DNA from 3 places in the Mesorhizobium sp. M0018 genome. Region 3 is predicted to be linked to each of the others. Evidence: riboswitches for the same ligand, from Rfam matches in the RefSeq annotation. Region 3 holds a riboswitch; each other region holds the start of a gene.
The links. Region 3 has a riboswitch for cobalamin ahead of metE (5-methyltetrahydropteroyltriglutamate--homocysteine S-methyltransferase). Riboswitches for the same ligand answer to the same signal wherever they lie in the genome.

Region 1: it holds a riboswitch for cobalamin, as region 3 does, so the genes downstream of both, NKJ81_RS03210 (DUF1636 family protein) here and metE (5-methyltetrahydropteroyltriglutamate--homocysteine S-methyltransferase) in region 3, are expected to answer to the same signal.
Region 2: it holds a riboswitch for cobalamin, as region 3 does, so the genes downstream of both, NKJ81_RS03390 (CbtB domain-containing protein) here and metE (5-methyltetrahydropteroyltriglutamate--homocysteine S-methyltransferase) in region 3, are expected to answer to the same signal.

Annotation. Positions count from the first base shown of each region.
Region 1 covers NZ_JAMYVL010000002.1:193,615-198,927, forward strand. The annotation lists gene NKJ81_RS03200 (cobaltochelatase subunit CobN) at 1-492, opposite strand, end outside; gene cobW (cobalamin biosynthesis protein CobW) at 511-1,551, opposite strand; gene NKJ81_RS03210 (DUF1636 family protein) at 1,548-1,982, opposite strand; cobalamin riboswitch at 2,021-2,224, opposite strand; gene NKJ81_RS03215 (winged helix-turn-helix domain-containing protein) at 2,254-3,453, opposite strand; gene NKJ81_RS03220 (NADH-quinone oxidoreductase subunit A) at 3,789-4,154, shown strand; gene NKJ81_RS03225 (NuoB/complex I 20 kDa subunit family protein) at 4,145-4,726, shown strand; gene NKJ81_RS03230 (NADH-quinone oxidoreductase subunit C) at 4,732-5,313, shown strand, end outside.
Region 2 covers NZ_JAMYVL010000002.1:227,299-232,611, forward strand. The annotation lists gene mgtE (magnesium transporter) at 1-408, shown strand, start outside; gene NKJ81_RS03370 (MerR family transcriptional regulator) at 548-934, shown strand; gene NKJ81_RS03375 (methyltransferase family protein) at 953-1,459, opposite strand; gene NKJ81_RS03380 (heparan-alpha-glucosaminide N-acetyltransferase) at 1,476-2,474, opposite strand; gene NKJ81_RS03385 (SRPBCC family protein) at 2,693-3,100, opposite strand; cobalamin riboswitch at 3,210-3,407, shown strand; gene NKJ81_RS03390 (CbtB domain-containing protein) at 3,444-3,623, shown strand; gene NKJ81_RS03395 (CbtA family protein) at 3,639-4,421, shown strand; gene cobU (bifunctional adenosylcobinamide kinase/adenosylcobinamide-phosphate guanylyltransferase) at 4,414-4,935, shown strand; gene cobO (cob(I)yrinic acid a,c-diamide adenosyltransferase) at 4,937-5,313, shown strand, end outside.
Region 3 covers NZ_JAMYVL010000023.1:47,791-53,103, forward strand. The annotation lists gene NKJ81_RS32720 (MFS transporter) at 1-76, shown strand, start outside; gene NKJ81_RS26050 (helix-turn-helix transcriptional regulator) at 139-972, shown strand; gene NKJ81_RS26055 (hypothetical protein) at 1,593-1,871, shown strand; cobalamin riboswitch at 2,090-2,290, shown strand; gene metE (5-methyltetrahydropteroyltriglutamate--homocysteine S-methyltransferase) at 2,386-4,722, shown strand; gene NKJ81_RS26065 (FMN-binding negative transcriptional regulator) at 4,829-5,047, opposite strand; gene NKJ81_RS26070 (dihydrodipicolinate synthase family protein) at 5,082-5,313, opposite strand, start outside.

The DNA.
Region 1 (5,313 bases), on a different contig from region 3:
CGATCCAGCGAGACTTGCCAGCCTCTGCACCAGCGCCGTCATATTTGCCGGCCCGCCCTCGCGGAAGTAGCCAAGCAGGGCGTCCAACTCCTCGCGCGGCAGCGTCGAGCCTTCGATCAGTCGCAAATCCTCGTCGTGGCTCTCGCCCGGTAGGAGCGCCAGCTTGATACCGCGATTTCGCGCGATAGCGGCGAGCTGGTCGCAGCCATAGCGCCACCAGTCATAGCCGCCGAGGATGCGGACCAGAATGACCTTGGCGTGGCGGGCGACACTGTCGATCCACAGGTCGACGGACATCGGATGGCGCAGGTCGCGCAAGGCGGCGAGCCGCATCGACGGCAGGCGGTGCGCATCTGCCTTCCACGCCGCCGCCAGCCCGGCCAGGTCGCTGTCGGTGAAGGACAGCGCCACGACATCCGCAGGCGTTTGCCTGAGATCGACAGGCTCGGCGAGATCGTCGAGCGAGGCGGATGTGGTGGTGAGGATGTGCATCGCGGCTCGTACCTGGGGTCAGCCGGCGAGGATACGCTCGATGGCCGGGCGGTTCAGCCCTTTCAGGCCGATGACGACGAGGCGCGAGCGGCGGTCGTCTTCAGCGGTCCAGGCGCGGTCGTAATAGTGGTTGACGCGCGGACCGACGGCCTGCAGCAGGAGCCGCATCGGCTTGCCGCCGACTTCGACGAAACCCTTGACGCGCAACACGTTTTCTTCCTCCGCCGCCGTGGCGACGCGTTGTGCGAGCTCGTTCGGGTTGGACACAGATGCGATGTCGATGACGAACGAGTCAAAATCGTCATGTTCGTGGTCGAGCTCGTCGTCGTGGTGGGTCTTGCGGTTCTCGATGTCGTCCTCGACGGCGAGGCCGAGGCCGAGCAGCACCGAAGGGTCGACCTTGCCTTGCGAAGTCGGTACGATCTTCACCGCCCGCGCAACGTGCTTGCCGATGACGGCATTGGCACGGGCCGAGCCGGCTGCGTCCATCAGGTCGCTCTTCGACAGGATGATCAGGTCGGCGCAGGCGAGCTGGTCTTCGAACACTTCCTCGACCGGATCGTCATGGTCGAGCGTCTCGTCCTGCGCCCGCTGCGCCTGCAGGGCGTCCATGTCGTTGGCTACGCGGCCATCAGCCAGCGCCGGTCCGTCGACCACGGCAATGACGCCGTCCACCGTCACGCGGCTTTTCACCGACGGCCACTGGAAGGCCTGGACCAGCGGCTTGGGCAAAGCGAGGCCGGATGTCTCGATCAGGATGTGGTCGACCCTCGGCGTCAGCGACAGGATCTGGTCCAGCGCCGGGACGAAATCATCGGCGACGGTGCAGCAGATGCAACCATTGGCCAGCTCGACGATGTTTTCCTCGGGGCAGGTGTCGATGCCGCAGCCCTTCAGGATCTCGCCGTCGATGCCGATGTCGCCGAACTCGTTGACGATGATGGCCAGGCGCTTGCCTTTGGCGTTTTCGAGCAAATGGCGGATCAACGTCGTCTTGCCGGCGCCGAGAAAGCCGGTGACCACGGTGCAGGGAACGCGCGAAAGGGAGGCAGCGGTCATGTCAGGTCCTTCAACAGGTCAAGGGGAGGGATGCGGGCAACCAGGCCGCGCTTCAGGCAATCGGGACGGCCGCGCCATGGAATGAGCCCATCCGTCGAGGTGGCGAACAGCTTTGCCCCGGTGACGAGATCGGCGCCGCTGGTCGTGGTCAGATCACCGAAGACGTAACTCCAGCAGCCGTCGCGCAGCATGGCCGCGCTGAGCCGGCGCTTGCAATTGCCGAGGCATTCGACGGCGCGGATTTTGATGTTTTCGCTGGAAGCAGCGCGGCGCGTGTCCTCTGCGAGCAGTTCGCCGGCGCGCGGATGAGCGTCCGAACCGGTCTCGTCACGGCAGGACGAGCAGACGATGACGGTAACGCCGGCCGGGGAATCACCATGGCCGGACAATAAATCCGCTGTCTCAGCCGGAAAACTGCTGTCGCGTTCCAAATCAGGCTCCTTGCCCGGAAAACCCGCCAGGCCATCGGATTCTTAGGTCCTAGACGGCAGGTCTCCTGGCTCGCGGGTCATCGCCTGGGTGCCGCCTTCCCGGGAATATCCCAGTGGTTTTCGGCCTTGGCTCGTCGCTTACAGTTGCGGGGACAGCCGCGGATTTGAAATCGAGATTTCGCACCGCATTCCCTCTTGGCCCCTGCCGTTGCGGGCAGGGGACCGTCTGGAACCGATTTAGGCTTGTGGAGGCAGTCGTGTCAACGCACGTCTATGGCGCGGCGATGTCCGCGAGCGGCCGGCCCAAATCGCCGGCAGCGGTCACCTCGATGCGCTCAAGCCCGAGCCAGCCCTGCATCTGCTTCAATTCCTCGAAGAGTTCGGCAGCGGTTTGTGGCGGGGCGCCGGGCTCCGCATAGGCGGCATGGACGCGCAATACGCCGGCCGGACGGTCGGCCCTGAGGTCGACGCGCCCGACGATGCTGTCGCCGAGCAGGAATGGCAGCACATAATAGCCATACCGGCGCTTTTCGGCCGGCGTGTAGATCTCGATGCGGTAGTGGAAGTCGAACAAGCGCTCGGTGCGCGACCGCTCGAAGACGACGGGATCGAACGGCGCGAGCAAGGCGCGCGCCTCGATCCTGCGCGGCAAACGGGCGTCGTTGTGGAGATAGGCTGTTTTGCTCCAGCCTTCGACGCTCACCGGCAACAGGTCGCCGGCCTCGACCAACTCCTCGATGCGGCCCTTGATGTCGGCGGGCGAGAGGCGGAAATAGTCGCGCAGGTCGCCTGCCGTGGCGATGCCGTGGGCGCGGGCCGAGATGCGCAGCAATTCGCGGTGAGCATCCTCGGGACAGGGAACCGGTAGCGCGAGTACCGCCGGCGGCAGCACGCGCTCCGGCAGATCGTAGAACCGCTCGAAGCCGCGGCGATGCGCCGTGGTGATGCGGCCGGCCCAGAACAGCCACTCGAAGGCATGCTTGGCATGGCTCCAGCCCCACCAGCCGCCCGAACCCTTCTGGCCTTCGAAAGCCGACGCCGCGATCGGGCCTCGTTCGGCGACCTCGCGATAGATGTCTTCGATATAGGCGGCGTGCTCGCGGCCCCATTTGGCCAGTCCGCTGTACATTTCGTCGCCGCGTTCGGCCCGCTGCATGCGCCAGCGCATCAGCGGATAGGTCTCGACCGGCAAGAACGAGGCTTCATGCGCCCAATACTCGAAGACCATGCGCTTGCGCGTGACGGCGGCGTTGTCGAGCAACGCCAGCTTGTAAGGGCCAAGCCGCGAATAAAGCGGCATATAGTGGGCGCGCACCACGGCGCTGACGGAATCGATCTGCAGCAGGCCGGTACGGGCAAGCACGCGGGCCAGATGCCGGCGGTCAGGCGTGCCGGTGGGGCGCGGGTCATTGAATCCCTGTGCCGCCAGCGCAATGCGGCGGGCCATGGCAAGCGAGATTTTTTCCTTCATGAAGGCGGCATCCGGACGATTTTGGACAGAGAAAATGACCTGCGATTCCGTGCCATGCTAGCAGGGTTTTGGCGGCATCCATGTCAGGAGAGAAAAGTGGAGTAAAAAGTGAAGGAAATCAAACAGGAGCGGATCGGACCAGTTTTCCCGGATATGCCGTCCAGCACCGCGATTTGAACAAGGTTTGACTTGCTTCGCCGAAAGCGCTGCGCTAACCCTCGCCGCGTTGCAGCATAGAGCCCCCTTAAAACGGTTCAGTGGTTAAACTGTCACGCTTCCGCAAGTGGGTCCGGTGCTGTAATCAGAGTGGATTGGCCGCAACGGAAAGCTGCAGAATGAACGCATTGTTGAGTTCGTACCTGCCCATCGTCCTGTTCATCGGCGTGGCGCTGGTCGTCGGACTGGCGCTGCTCGCCGCACCCTTCCTGGTGGCCTATCGCAACCCCGATCCGGAAAAGCTTTCGGCCTATGAGTGCGGCTTCAACTCGTTCGACGACGCCCGCATGAAATTCGACATCCGCTTCTACCTGGTGTCGATCCTGTTCATCATCTTCGATCTGGAGGTGGCCTTCCTGTTTCCGTGGGCGGTGTCGTTCAGTCAGATCGGCATGCTCGGTTTCTGGTCGATGATGGTGTTTTTGGCGGTGCTGACCATCGGCTTTGCCTATGAATGGAAAAAAGGAGCGCTGGAATGGGATTGAACGACAGTTCCGGTACGCTCGTCGCGCCGAAGCCCAAGGGCCTCATCGACCCCAACACCGGCAGGCCGGTCGGGTCCGACGATCCATTCTTCCTGGAGATCAACAACGAGCTCGCCGACAAGGGCTTTCTCGTCACCTCGACCGAGGCGCTGATCACCTGGGCGCGCAGCGGCTCGCTGATGTTCATGACCTTTGGCCTCGCCTGCTGCGCCGTCGAGATGATCCATACTTCGATGCCGCGCTATGACTCGGAGAGGTTCGGTGTCGCGCCGCGCGCGTCCCCGCGCCAGTCCGACATCATGATCGTCGCCGGCACGCTGACCAACAAGATGGCGCCGGCGCTGCGCAAGGTCTACGATCAGATGCCGGAGCCGCGCTACGTCATCTCGATGGGCTCCTGCGCCAATGGCGGCGGCTATTATCATTATTCCTATTCGGTGGTGCGCGGCTGCGACCGCATCGTGCCGGTCGACATCTACGTGCCCGGCTGCCCGCCGAGCGCCGAAGCGCTGCTTTACGGCATCCTTCTGCTGCAGAAGAAGATCCGCCGCACCGGCACGATCGAGCGGTGAGCGGCATGACCCAGGCGTTGAATGACCTCTCGACCTATCTCGGCGAGAAGCTGATCGGCCGGATCGGCGCGGCGGTGTTCGCCTATGGCGAACTCACCATCTCGGTCGAGCCGCGCGACCTGATCGAGGTGGTGACCTTCCTGCGCGACGACCCGAAATGCCAGTTCATTTCGATCATTGACGTTTGCGGCGCCGATTATCCGTCGCGGGCAAAGCGCTTCGATGTGGTCTATCATCTGCTGTCGCCGAGGCAGAATATCCGCGTCCGCATAAAGGTCCAAGCCGACGAAGAGACGCTGGTGCCGTCGATCACCGGGATTTATCCCGGCGCCGACTGGTTCGAGCGCGAGACCTACGATCTTTACGGCGTGCTGTTTTCAGGCCATCCGGATCTGCGGCGGATTTTGACCGATTACGGCTTTGAAGGCCATCCGCTGCGCAAGGACTTTCCGCTGACCGGCTTCGTCGAGGTGCGTTACGACGACGAAGCCAAGCGCGTCATCTACGAGCCGGTGGAGCTCAAGCAGGAATTCCGCAATTTCGATTTTCTGTCTCCGTGGGAAGGTACGGATTACGTCCTTCCAGGC
Region 2 (5,313 bases), on a different contig from region 3:
GCGGTGCTGATGCCGATCGTCGCCGGCATGGGCGGCAATGCCGGCTCGCAGACCATGACTGTCACGGTGCGGGCGCTGGCGACCAGGGACCTCGACATCTACAATGCCGGCCGCATCATCCGCCGCGAAATCGGGGTGGGCTTCATCAACGGCATCATCTTTGCCATCCTGATCGGCCTCGTGGCTGCTGCCTGGTTCCACGATCGCAATCTCGGCGGCATCATTGCGGCTGCGATGATCATCAATATGTTCGTGGCGGCTCTGGCGGGCATCCTTATCCCGCTGCTGCTCGACCGCTTCAAGATCGATCCGGCTGTGGCTTCGGCGGTTTTCGTCACCACAGTCACCGATGTCGTCGGTTTCTTTGCCTTTCTCGGGCTCGCCACATGGTGGTTCGGCGTGCGCTGAACGTCACCTCAATTGACTTTTACGTAAATGCCATGCGAGGCTTTGAAAGGTGCCTTGTCCGCCGATTCTGGTACGCGCCTGGGCGCTGGCGGCGCCGGCCAGTTGGAACTCGCGGCGTGGCCGGGGCATTGGAGTGACGATGCGGGAATATTATTCGATCACGGAGCTGACCCGCGAATTCGACGTGTCGACGCGGACGTTGCGCTTCTATGAGGACGAAGGGCTGGTGCAGCCGGTAAGACGCGGCCGCACGCGGCTGTTCCGTCCGTCGGACCGGCATCTCATCCGCCAGATCATGCGGGGAAAAAGACTCGGCTTCTCGATCAACGAGATCCGCGAGATCATCCAGATGTACAGGGAGCCGCCCGGCGAGGTAGGCCAGCTCAAACTGATGATCAAGCGCATCGAGGAAAAGCGCGAGGATCTCCGCCAGAAACGCCGCGACCTCGAAGAGACCCTGGCAGAGCTCGACCAGGCCGAGGAATCCTGCGTCGAGCGGCTGGTGGAGCTCGGCGTCACCACCTAAGCCGGTGTCAGCCTCGGCTCAAATCCAGCGCCGCACCCTTTTGGCGTAGTCCCGGTATTTCTTGCCGAATTTGGCCGTCAGCACCTTCTCCTCGCTCTCGATCGTCAGCTTCTGCGTCAGGAACGCCGCGATGACTGCCAGCGGCAGGAACCAGGCGATCCCAGTGACAAAGGCGAGGCTGACCAGCAGCAGCGTGTTGGCGAGGTAGATCGGGTTGCGGCTGACGGCGAAGGGTCCGGTGGTCACCAGATGGTCAGGCACGCCGTTCGGGTTGAGCGTCGTCTTGGCGCGGATCATGGTGCGGATTGCCGTGAACCAGAGCGCGGCAACCGCCACCAACCCCACAAGGCCGGCGGCGAACAGGATGTCGCCGAGAAGATCGCCGATCCACGGCAGCGGATAGAACAGCCCTAGCGCGACGCTGACGATGATGGCAGCGATATAGATCAGCGGCGGCCATGGGATGTGCCCCAGCTTCGGCTGCCCAGGATTTTGCTGCATGGGTTTCGGGTGACTGTCGCTCATTATTGTCCTCCCTCGATTAGCGCGTTCCCGGTTCCGCCGCCTCGGTTTGGGCGGTGCAGGTGCCGGCGAGCTCGCCAATATGCGCCTTCCACTCTGGGGACTGGTCGTCGCTGTAGAGCCGGTCAAGCGAGGCTTCGCCCTGGAGAGTGTCCAGCATGCAGGCACAATAGCTGGAGCAGAACTCGGTGTCGCGTGCCTGCTCGCAGGATATCTGGCAGGATTTCAGAAAACGCACCTCCCTGGTTTCGGCCTGCGCCGGCATGAATTGCGAAAACAGCCAGACCGAGCCGATCAGCACCGGCTGATGGATCAGATAGAAAGCAAGGCTGTGCCGGCCGATGAAGACCAGCGGATTTGCCCAGCGGCCGGGCGCCAATGCCGACAGCCGCGTCAGCGCGCCGGAGGTGGCGGCGAGCTTGGTAACCGCGATGCCGGCAAGTACGGCGCCGAACCAGGGCAGCAGCGGCACGTAGTCGTTGGAGCGCGGGTTGGTCGCCGACAGGCCGACCCACCACAAAGCCGGATGATCGAACGTTTCGGATCGCAGGTAGAAAGGCGCAGCGACGACGAATACGGCGACAAGCAGCGTCAGCAGCGCCGGCAGGCGCAGGAACGCCAGGCCGAGCAGGCTGGCGAGCGCGATCTCATGCAATATGCCGAAGAAGATGAAGCCGTCGGGCGTGGCGATGCGGGTGACCAGCGATATTGCGAGCGCTGCCCCGGCAACCATGGCGAAGCGCTTCCAGAAGCCGGTCCAGCGGATTTTTTTGCCATGGGCGAGATAGAGGCTGATGCCGACCAGGAACAGGAAGCTCGAGGCGATGCAGCGCGCGTAGATTTTCCACCAGCCGAAGGCGGTGAGGCCGGGATCGGTGTAGCCGAAGAATTCGACGTCCCAGGTGAAATGATAGCTCGCCATGGCAAGCAAAGCGATGCCGCGTGCAATGTCGATAACGGCGATGCGCTTCGACTTCGGTTGATCCTGAACGGCTGCGGTCGGCGTGTCGATGCTCATGGTCTCGCTGTCTTGATTCAGCCCCGGCAAGACGACTATCACGGTTGCCACCGTCAAAAGAAGCAGGACCTTGCGTCGTGTTGGCGCCGGTCGGCATCAGGGCTGCTTTAGGCCACAGCCGGAAAGCCTTTGGCCGGCGTGCTGGCGTTCTTCGGCCTGGGCGCGGTTTTCGCGACGCTCGGGCTGCTGGCGGTGGCCTGCGGCTTCGTCACCTGGCGTTATCTGCCCAAATCGCTTTGATGTGCGAGCGCCGCATGGCGCTCGCGCACCCAGTTGTGGAAGCGGTGCAAGTCGTATTCCTCGGGCATCAGCACGCCGGCCTTGTGGCGCATCGAGCGCAGGCCCATCTGGTTGACCTCGCAGATATCAGCATCCTCCTCCAGCACCTGGGTACCGAACGCGACGATGTTGTCGATATCGGCGGCCGGATCGGCGAGCGCTTCGCGTCGCGGCAGACGAGCAGCCAGTTGCGATACCAGATGGCCTCGAGATCGCGCTGATAGGCTGCGATGTCCCAATAGGCTGTTTGACGGCAGCGTCGGCTCGGGCCGCGTCAGGCCGTTGTAGGGAATCGCTTGTTCGGGCTGGGTTGCATGCCGGCTTCCTCCCCATCCGCCAGCCGACACCCGGCTGCGAAAATTGTCAATCGCGGCGCCGGTCTGCGAACTTGGCGAGGCGGCGCATTCGCCACACGATCCGGCGGAATTTGGTTTGCCGGGCGCGGCGATTCTGCCTATAGTCGCTGATGTCGTCGGTTCCGTTTGGAACCAAGAGGGAATGCGGTGCGGGCGAAATTGTTTGCCCAATGCCGTGGCTGCCCCCGCAACTGTGTGCGGTAGTCCTCTCCATATGCCACTGAAGGTTCGCCTTCGGGAAGGTGGGGAAGGGCGCTGATCCGCGAGCCAGGAGACCTGCCGGCGACAGGAAACTGACTTCTATGCCCTCGGGTGGAGGGCGAAAGGACAAGACATGAATACCGCTTCCGTTTCGCTCGGCGCTTCCGCCTCCTCGCAGTCGCGTCTCATGCAGCTGGCGCTTGCTGCATTCCTCGGCATTTTCGTCATGGGCTTTGTCGGCTTCTCGCATATCGATGCGGTCCACAATGCCGCGCACGACTATCGCCATTCGATGGGCTTTCCCTGCCACTGACAAGGGGCTGACATCATGACACTGTTTCGCAACGTCGTGTTCATCGCGGCGATCGCAGGGCTTGTGGCCGGCGTGGCTCTCGCCTGCATGCAAGCCTATGCCACGGTGCCGCTCATCCTGAAGGCGGAAGTCTACGAACAGGCCGGCGGCGGCCATGACCATGCCGCGGCACCTGCGGCACCGGCCGAAAACGCCGCGGGCACGACGGCTATGAGCAGCGCCGCGCCGGCACCGGCTGAAGCAATGGCTCCGGCGGAAGACGAAGGCTGGGCGCCGGCCGACGGTTTCGAGCGCTTCGGCTTCAGCGTCGTTGCCAATATCGTCACCGGCATCGGCTTTGCGCTGGTCCTGATCGCGGTTTCGGAATTCGCCGGCGGCATCGGCAACTGGCGCCAGGGCCTGTTCTGGGGGCTTGCCGGCTTTGCCGTGTTCACGCTGGCGCCGGGCCTCGGCCTGCCGCCGGAACTGCCGGCGATGCCGGCGGCCGACCTTGTCCAACGCCAGATCTGGTGGTGGGCAACAGTGGTGGCGACCGCCGCCGGGCTCGGCCTTATCGCCTTCCGCAGATCGTTGCCGCTGGCGATCCTTGCCGTAGCGTTGATCGTGGCGCCGCATATTGTCGGCGCGCCGCAGCCCGATAGCTTCGAGACGGCGATCCCGGAAGGCCTGCACCACCAGTTCGTGGTGGCGGTGACGCTGACCAACCTGGTGTTCTGGCTGGTGCTCGGCGCGGTCGTCGGCGTGGTGCGCGGACGCTTCACGGGCACGGCGACCAGCCTGCGCGACAGCTTTGCCTGACCGCGCTGCCGGGGCACTGACCCTGGTCATCGGCGGTGCGCGCTCCGGCAAGAGCGCGCATGCCGAGAGCCTGGTGACGGTCGGCCCGCCGCCTTGGAGCTATATCGCCACGGCGCAAGCCTATGACGACGAGATGCGCCAGCGCATCGCGCTGCACCGCTCGCGCCGCGGCGCCGGCTGGACGACCATCGATGCGCCGCTCGACCTTGCCGGCGCGATCGGAGCGCTGCCTGACGGCCAGCCGGTGCTGATCGATTGCCTGACGCTGTGGCTGACCAACCATATGCTGGCCGACCATGATGTCGAGGCCGAATGCCGGAGGCTGGCCGATGTGCTGTCGCGGCCGCGTGGGCCGTGGTTCGTGGTGTCCAACGAGGTCGGCCAGGGCATCGTGCCGGACAATGCGCTGGCAAGACGGTTTCGCGACGCCGCCGGCCGGCTGAACCAGGACGTCGCGGCTGTTGCCGGCACCGTGCTTTTGATGGTGGCGGGGCTGCCGCTCAAGGTGAAATGACATGGCTGATACTATCGATCCCAAGGACGAGGAACGCCACCGCGCCAAGATGGCCAAGCGCAAGGCGGTGCAGGACGCCGAGGTCGCGGCCAAGACGGTCAAGAAGGGGCTGCTGATCGTCAACACCGGACCGGGCAAGGGCAAGACCACGGCCGCCTTTGGGCTGGCGCTCAGGATGCTCGGCTATGGCAAGCGCGTCGGCGTCGTTCAGTTCATCAAGGGCAAATGGCACACCGGCGAGAAAGACGCCTTTGCCGCCTTCGGCGACCGTGTCGTCTGGCACGCCATGGGCGAAGGCTTTACCTGGGAGACACAGGACCTGAAGCGCGACATCGCGGCGGCCGAGGCTGCCTGGGCGAAAGCGCTGGAGCTGATGGC
Region 3 (5,313 bases):
TGTGTCTTGCGCAAGTGGTCACGAACGGCTGCCGGAGCCTCGAAGACGCCCTAAAAACACATGCTGCGATTTTTGAACACGCTTGACGTGTTAGATTAATTCATCCACGATGCGTGTGTTGAACACGCGAGGTGAGTTATGAACATGAAAGAGCTTAGGGTTCGACTGGGCATGACTCAAAAAGATTTGGCAGAGCAGATGGCAACGACGCAACAGACTGTGGCCCGTTGGGAAACAGGCAAAACGCAGTTGAACGTCGAGCAGATCAAGGACCTTTGTCTCACGTTGAAATGCACGGTCGAGGAGCTGCTGGGCTGGAAGATTGATGTCGAGGAGTGGCGCACGAGCCCGTTTGCAATTGCCGATGCCGAAACGCGATACGGCACGCTCAGAATCAAGACGACTGTTGGCAGCCGCCAATATCCTATCGATGAAAAGGGGCGTGAATCGATTTTACGTCAGTTGAAGGAACTTCATAATCTGCGTAGAAATAACACAAGCAGGCCATGGCTGTATTGTTGGAGCCTTGACAACAAAATACTCTTGATAAATCCGCAATATGTCCGCACCATTGAGCTTATCGGTGACGATGTAGAGGAGATGCCAGAGCATTATCATCCAGAAATCTATCGGGCTTTGGATGACTGGGATAAGGGTGAGGTTTCAGGAAAGCTGAAGAAAGAATGCGATGCCATCATCGCAGAGATGGGTGATCAGGAAGCCGTGCGCATGGCCTCCTATGTTCGCGTCACATATGACGACGGAGAAGATGAGTGGAACTTCTTGGATGAAGAAACCGCTACGACTTTCTTCGGATTGGAAGCTGCGACCTTTGACGTTCCCCAGTGTAGTTTCGCCGAAGTGGAGGAAGAAGGTTACTACCGAGCGCGATACGCCAACCTTGATCGCGTCGCGGTGATGGAGGTTCCAAGCGACCGTTATCACAGATTGACCGCGCCCGAGGAAGCTTAGAACCATCCACGAAGGGCGCATGTTACATCTCGACCTTGCGTGGTGCGTTTTCAGTACGAGATGACGTTAAGCGTAGGTAGTGGCAGGTAAGAGTGCTCGACCAGAAGCTCAACTGCCTCCTCAATATCGCTGCCGATGTGCCGCAGGACACGTCCACGGGAGCGTGGATAGGCGTGAAGTTCCTGCACTCCACGGTCCGCTCTCCCATCGCCGGTGTGTGCCCGACGCCATCTTGTGGACGAGCTTGGCCGCCTGCACCCGGTTGTATTCCGGCTTGCGGTCCGCCTGGGCGGTCCGCCGCGATGGCTATCTCCATGTCAATCGGCGCCGAACTTTGACTGCCCGCTGCTTTTGATGAATTTGGCGAGGTCCCGCGATAATCACTCTTGGTCTTCTCCTTGAGGCCCTGTGGCGCGACTTGTGGTCCAGCAGGGCAAACAGGTCCAAGTCCCCTTCCGCCTGTGGCGCTGGCTTGCCCTCACCGCCCTCGGCTTCCCAATTGGGGACCGCTTCTGCGCGCTGCACCGTGGCGATTGTCCGCCCAAGACGCATCACAAGATCGAACGCCAAACCGTGCGCGTGCACGACGATTTGCCGCTCAGGCCTCATTTGGACAGGACTTGAGCTGGCCCGGTGGTTTGAGCCGGGTTACCTTGAGCCGGTGGGCTGCGAACAAGCAGTTCGAGACATTGGCGTCGATCACTTCGCAACACGCCGCTGCGCCTGGCCTCGGTGTGCTCCCCCCGAAATCGTTGTGTCATATCACCGAGGGCATCACGGCCAACAGCTTCCACATGGGCAACAGCCTCGCCATTGAGCCGAATATGGTCGCGAGCGACGAAGCGGTCGGAACCTCGGAGCCGAAGTTCGACGCCGAGGTGGTTCGCATGATGCGCTAAGCAGCACCACGGCGCTTGCCGGTATGTTTGCTGCCGGCAGCCGACGAACTCCTATCCTCCTGGACAAGGGCGCCGTGCGTCATTGCTTTGATTTACCGGCCGCTCAAGGCTTCCACAGTTTTCGCTTTCGAGGCGACCTTTGGAACATGCCAACGGAAATTTAACATAACGACATAAACATTTCTTTATGCGGCGTTGACAAAGAAGCGAACTGCTGTAATTGTCTCCCGCGTCGTGGTTCTCCGTACGGCGCTGCCGCAGCGGAGCTAAGAGGGAAGCCGGTGCGATGCCGGCGCTGCCCCCGCAACTGTTAGCGGCGAGCCAACCCCACTCATGTCACTGAGGCGAATAGCCTTGGGAAGACGGGTAGAGGCTATGACCCCGCGAGCCAGGAGACCTGCCACGGCGAATTACGTCCACGGGCGGGGTGTCTCGGTGGCCGCTGCAGCCTGGCGTTCGTGCCGGCCTGCTAGCGCCTTCCTTGTCACCGACGCCCCAACCATCGGGGTCTGGCATGACTGTCTCTCAGCAAATTCCTGTAGCAACGCTCGGCGTGCCGCGCTTCGGTCGTCGGCGAGAACTGAAATTCGCGCTTGAAAGCTACTGGTCCGGAAAATCGTCCGCTGCCGACCTTCTCACGACCGCGAAGGCGCTCCGTGCCGCTAGCTGGGAGGAGCAGCACGATCGCGGCGTGTCGAAAATCCCGTCGAACGACTTCTCGCTCTACGACCATGTGCTCGACACCGCAGCCATGGTCGGCGCCGTTCCATCCCGTTACGGCTGGAATAGCGGCGAGGTTCCACTTGACATCTACTTCGCAATGGCGCGGGGCAACCAGGGTCAGACGGAGGATTGTCGACACGCTGGTCACCAGCAGGCGGCTCATCGGTCTGATGTAACCGCGATGGAAATGACCAAGTGGTTTGACACCAACTATCACTACATTGTGCCGGAACTCAACGATGATCAGACGTTCGCCCTGTCGTCGACGAAACCGGTCGATTACTTCATCGAGGCTAAAGCTCTCGGCGTTCACACACGCCCAGTCATCCTTGGACCGATCACCTTCCTCAAGCTGGCGAAATCGCCTGCCGAAGGATTCGATCCCATCGCGCTCCTGCCGCGGCTGCTGCCCGTCTACGAGCAACTCCTGCAGAGGCTGAAGCTGTCTGGAGCCGACTGGGTGCAGATCGATGAGCCAGCGCTTGTCCTCGATCTGAACCCGAACGAACGAGCTGCGTTCGAATTCGCCTATGGCCAGCTGTCGAAAGCCGCGCCCGAGCTGAAGATCATGCTGGCTACCTATTTCGGGCCGCTGGGAGACAATCTCGAAACCGCGGTTTCTCTGCCCCTGGCCGGGCTGCATATTGATCTCGTGCGCGCTCCCGAGCAGCTGGAAACGGTGGGTCGGCTCGCACCGAAGGATCTGGTGCTCTCGCTTGGCTTGATCGATGGCCGCAACGTCTGGCGTGCGAACCTGCCCGCCATTCTCGACCGCATCAAACCGATCGTCGCCGGCTGGCCCTTGGACCGCGTCGAGATCGCGCCTTCTTGCTCGATGCTGCATGTGCCGATCGACCTCCGCATGGAGACGGAACTCGACGCGGACATCAGGTCGTGGCTCGCCTTCGCGGCCCAGAAGACCGACGAGTTGGTGTTGCTTGCCCGGGCCCTGTCCCAAGGCAGGGATGCGGTGGCAGGCGCGTTGAAAGCGTCTGCCGAGGCTGCCGCCACTCGCGTGAGATCCACGAAGATCCATGACCCGCTGGTTGAGGGGCGGATCGCCAGCATTGACGACAGCATGAAGCGACGAGAGAGCGCTTTTGCCGAGCGCTCCAGAGTCCAGGCCGGCACGCTCGGGCTGCCGCCGTTCCCGACGACGACCATCGGGTCCTTCCCGCAGACGCCGCAGGTACGCAGGGCGCGGGCCGCTCATGCGAAGGGCCAGCTGAGCTATGTCGACTACGAGACCTTCCTGAAGAAGGAGATCGAGGCTGCAATTCGCTGGCAGGAAGAGATCGGGCTGGACGTGCTGGTGCACGGTGAGTTCGAACGAAACGACATGGTACAGCATTTCGGCGAGCAGCTGTCCGGCTTTGCCTTCACCCAGCATGCCTGGGTGCAGAGCTATGGGTCGCGTTACGTGCGCCCCCCCATCATCTTCGGCGACGTATCGAGGCCCAAGCCGATGACGCTGCGCTGGTGGCAATTCGCCCAGTCGCTTACGGAAAACCCTGTGAAGGGAATGCTCACAGGCCCGGTGACCATTCTCAACTGGTCTTTTGTTCGCGACGACGTACCCCGCTCCGAAGCATGCCGCCAGATCGCGCTCGCCATCCGCGACGAGGTGACGGATCTCGAATGGTCCGGCGCAAGGATGATCCAGATCGATGAGGCCGCGTTTCGCGAAGGATTGCCACTGCGCCAGTCTGATTGGAACGACTATCTCGACTGGGCTGTCGAATGCTTCCGGATCGCTTCAACGGGTGTAAAGGACGCGACTCAAATCCATACCCACATGTGCTACTCGGAGTTCAACGAGATCATCGACGCGATCGCTGAAATGGATGCGGATGTCATTTCGATTGAGACGTCGCGCTCGAAGATGGAACTGCTGGACGCCTTCACGAGCTCCAAATATCCGAACGAAATCGGTCCCGGAGTCTACGACATTCACTCACCACGCGTCCCGGAAGTCGGCGAAATTTCGGATCTCGTCATGCTTGCCCGCGAGCGACTGTCGGATTCCCAACTGTGGGTAAACCCGGACTGTGGCCTCAAAACACGCAAATGGGAGGAGGTCCGCCCTGCCCTGATGAACATGGTCGATGCAGCACGTGCGCTCCGGTAGAAAGTGTAGGCCGGAGGGTTTCCTGGTTGCTCACCATGTGGTGAGTGACCGGCTGCCGCATGTCGGCCGTGAATGTCCAAAACGCGATCACATCTTTTGAAATAAGTCACGCGAGCGAGAATGTGCACTTTCCTTCGGCACGTGTATTAATCGCGCAGGAGTAAAGGGTACCGTTTTCTCCCTGTGACGTGTCGAGTTCGAAGGGGATGTGATTGGCGTCGAGACCGCTCCGGCCATGGGTTATCAGCATGCCAAGTGCGCTGTTCTCGATCAGTTCGTAAAGGACTTCTCGGCTCGGTTCATCGAAATGCGCGGGTACATACATGACAGGTTCCTTCACTGGCCGCCGGGTTCGCTGTTCACCGGTTGACATCCGATGGCAAGCGTTCCAACGCGGCGGCGATCTGGCGCTTCGCTGCTGAGGGCAGAGGCAGGATGGGACGCGGGGGGTCGGCACGGCAAATGTCGAGCAATTCGGCAAGTGCATAGACGACGCGAAGGCTCGAGAACTCCTTGAAGAGGCTCCAGAGCGGCGCAAGCGTGGCATCGATCCGTCGCGCTTCGGTCGCATCGCCCTGCTGCGCCGCCGCG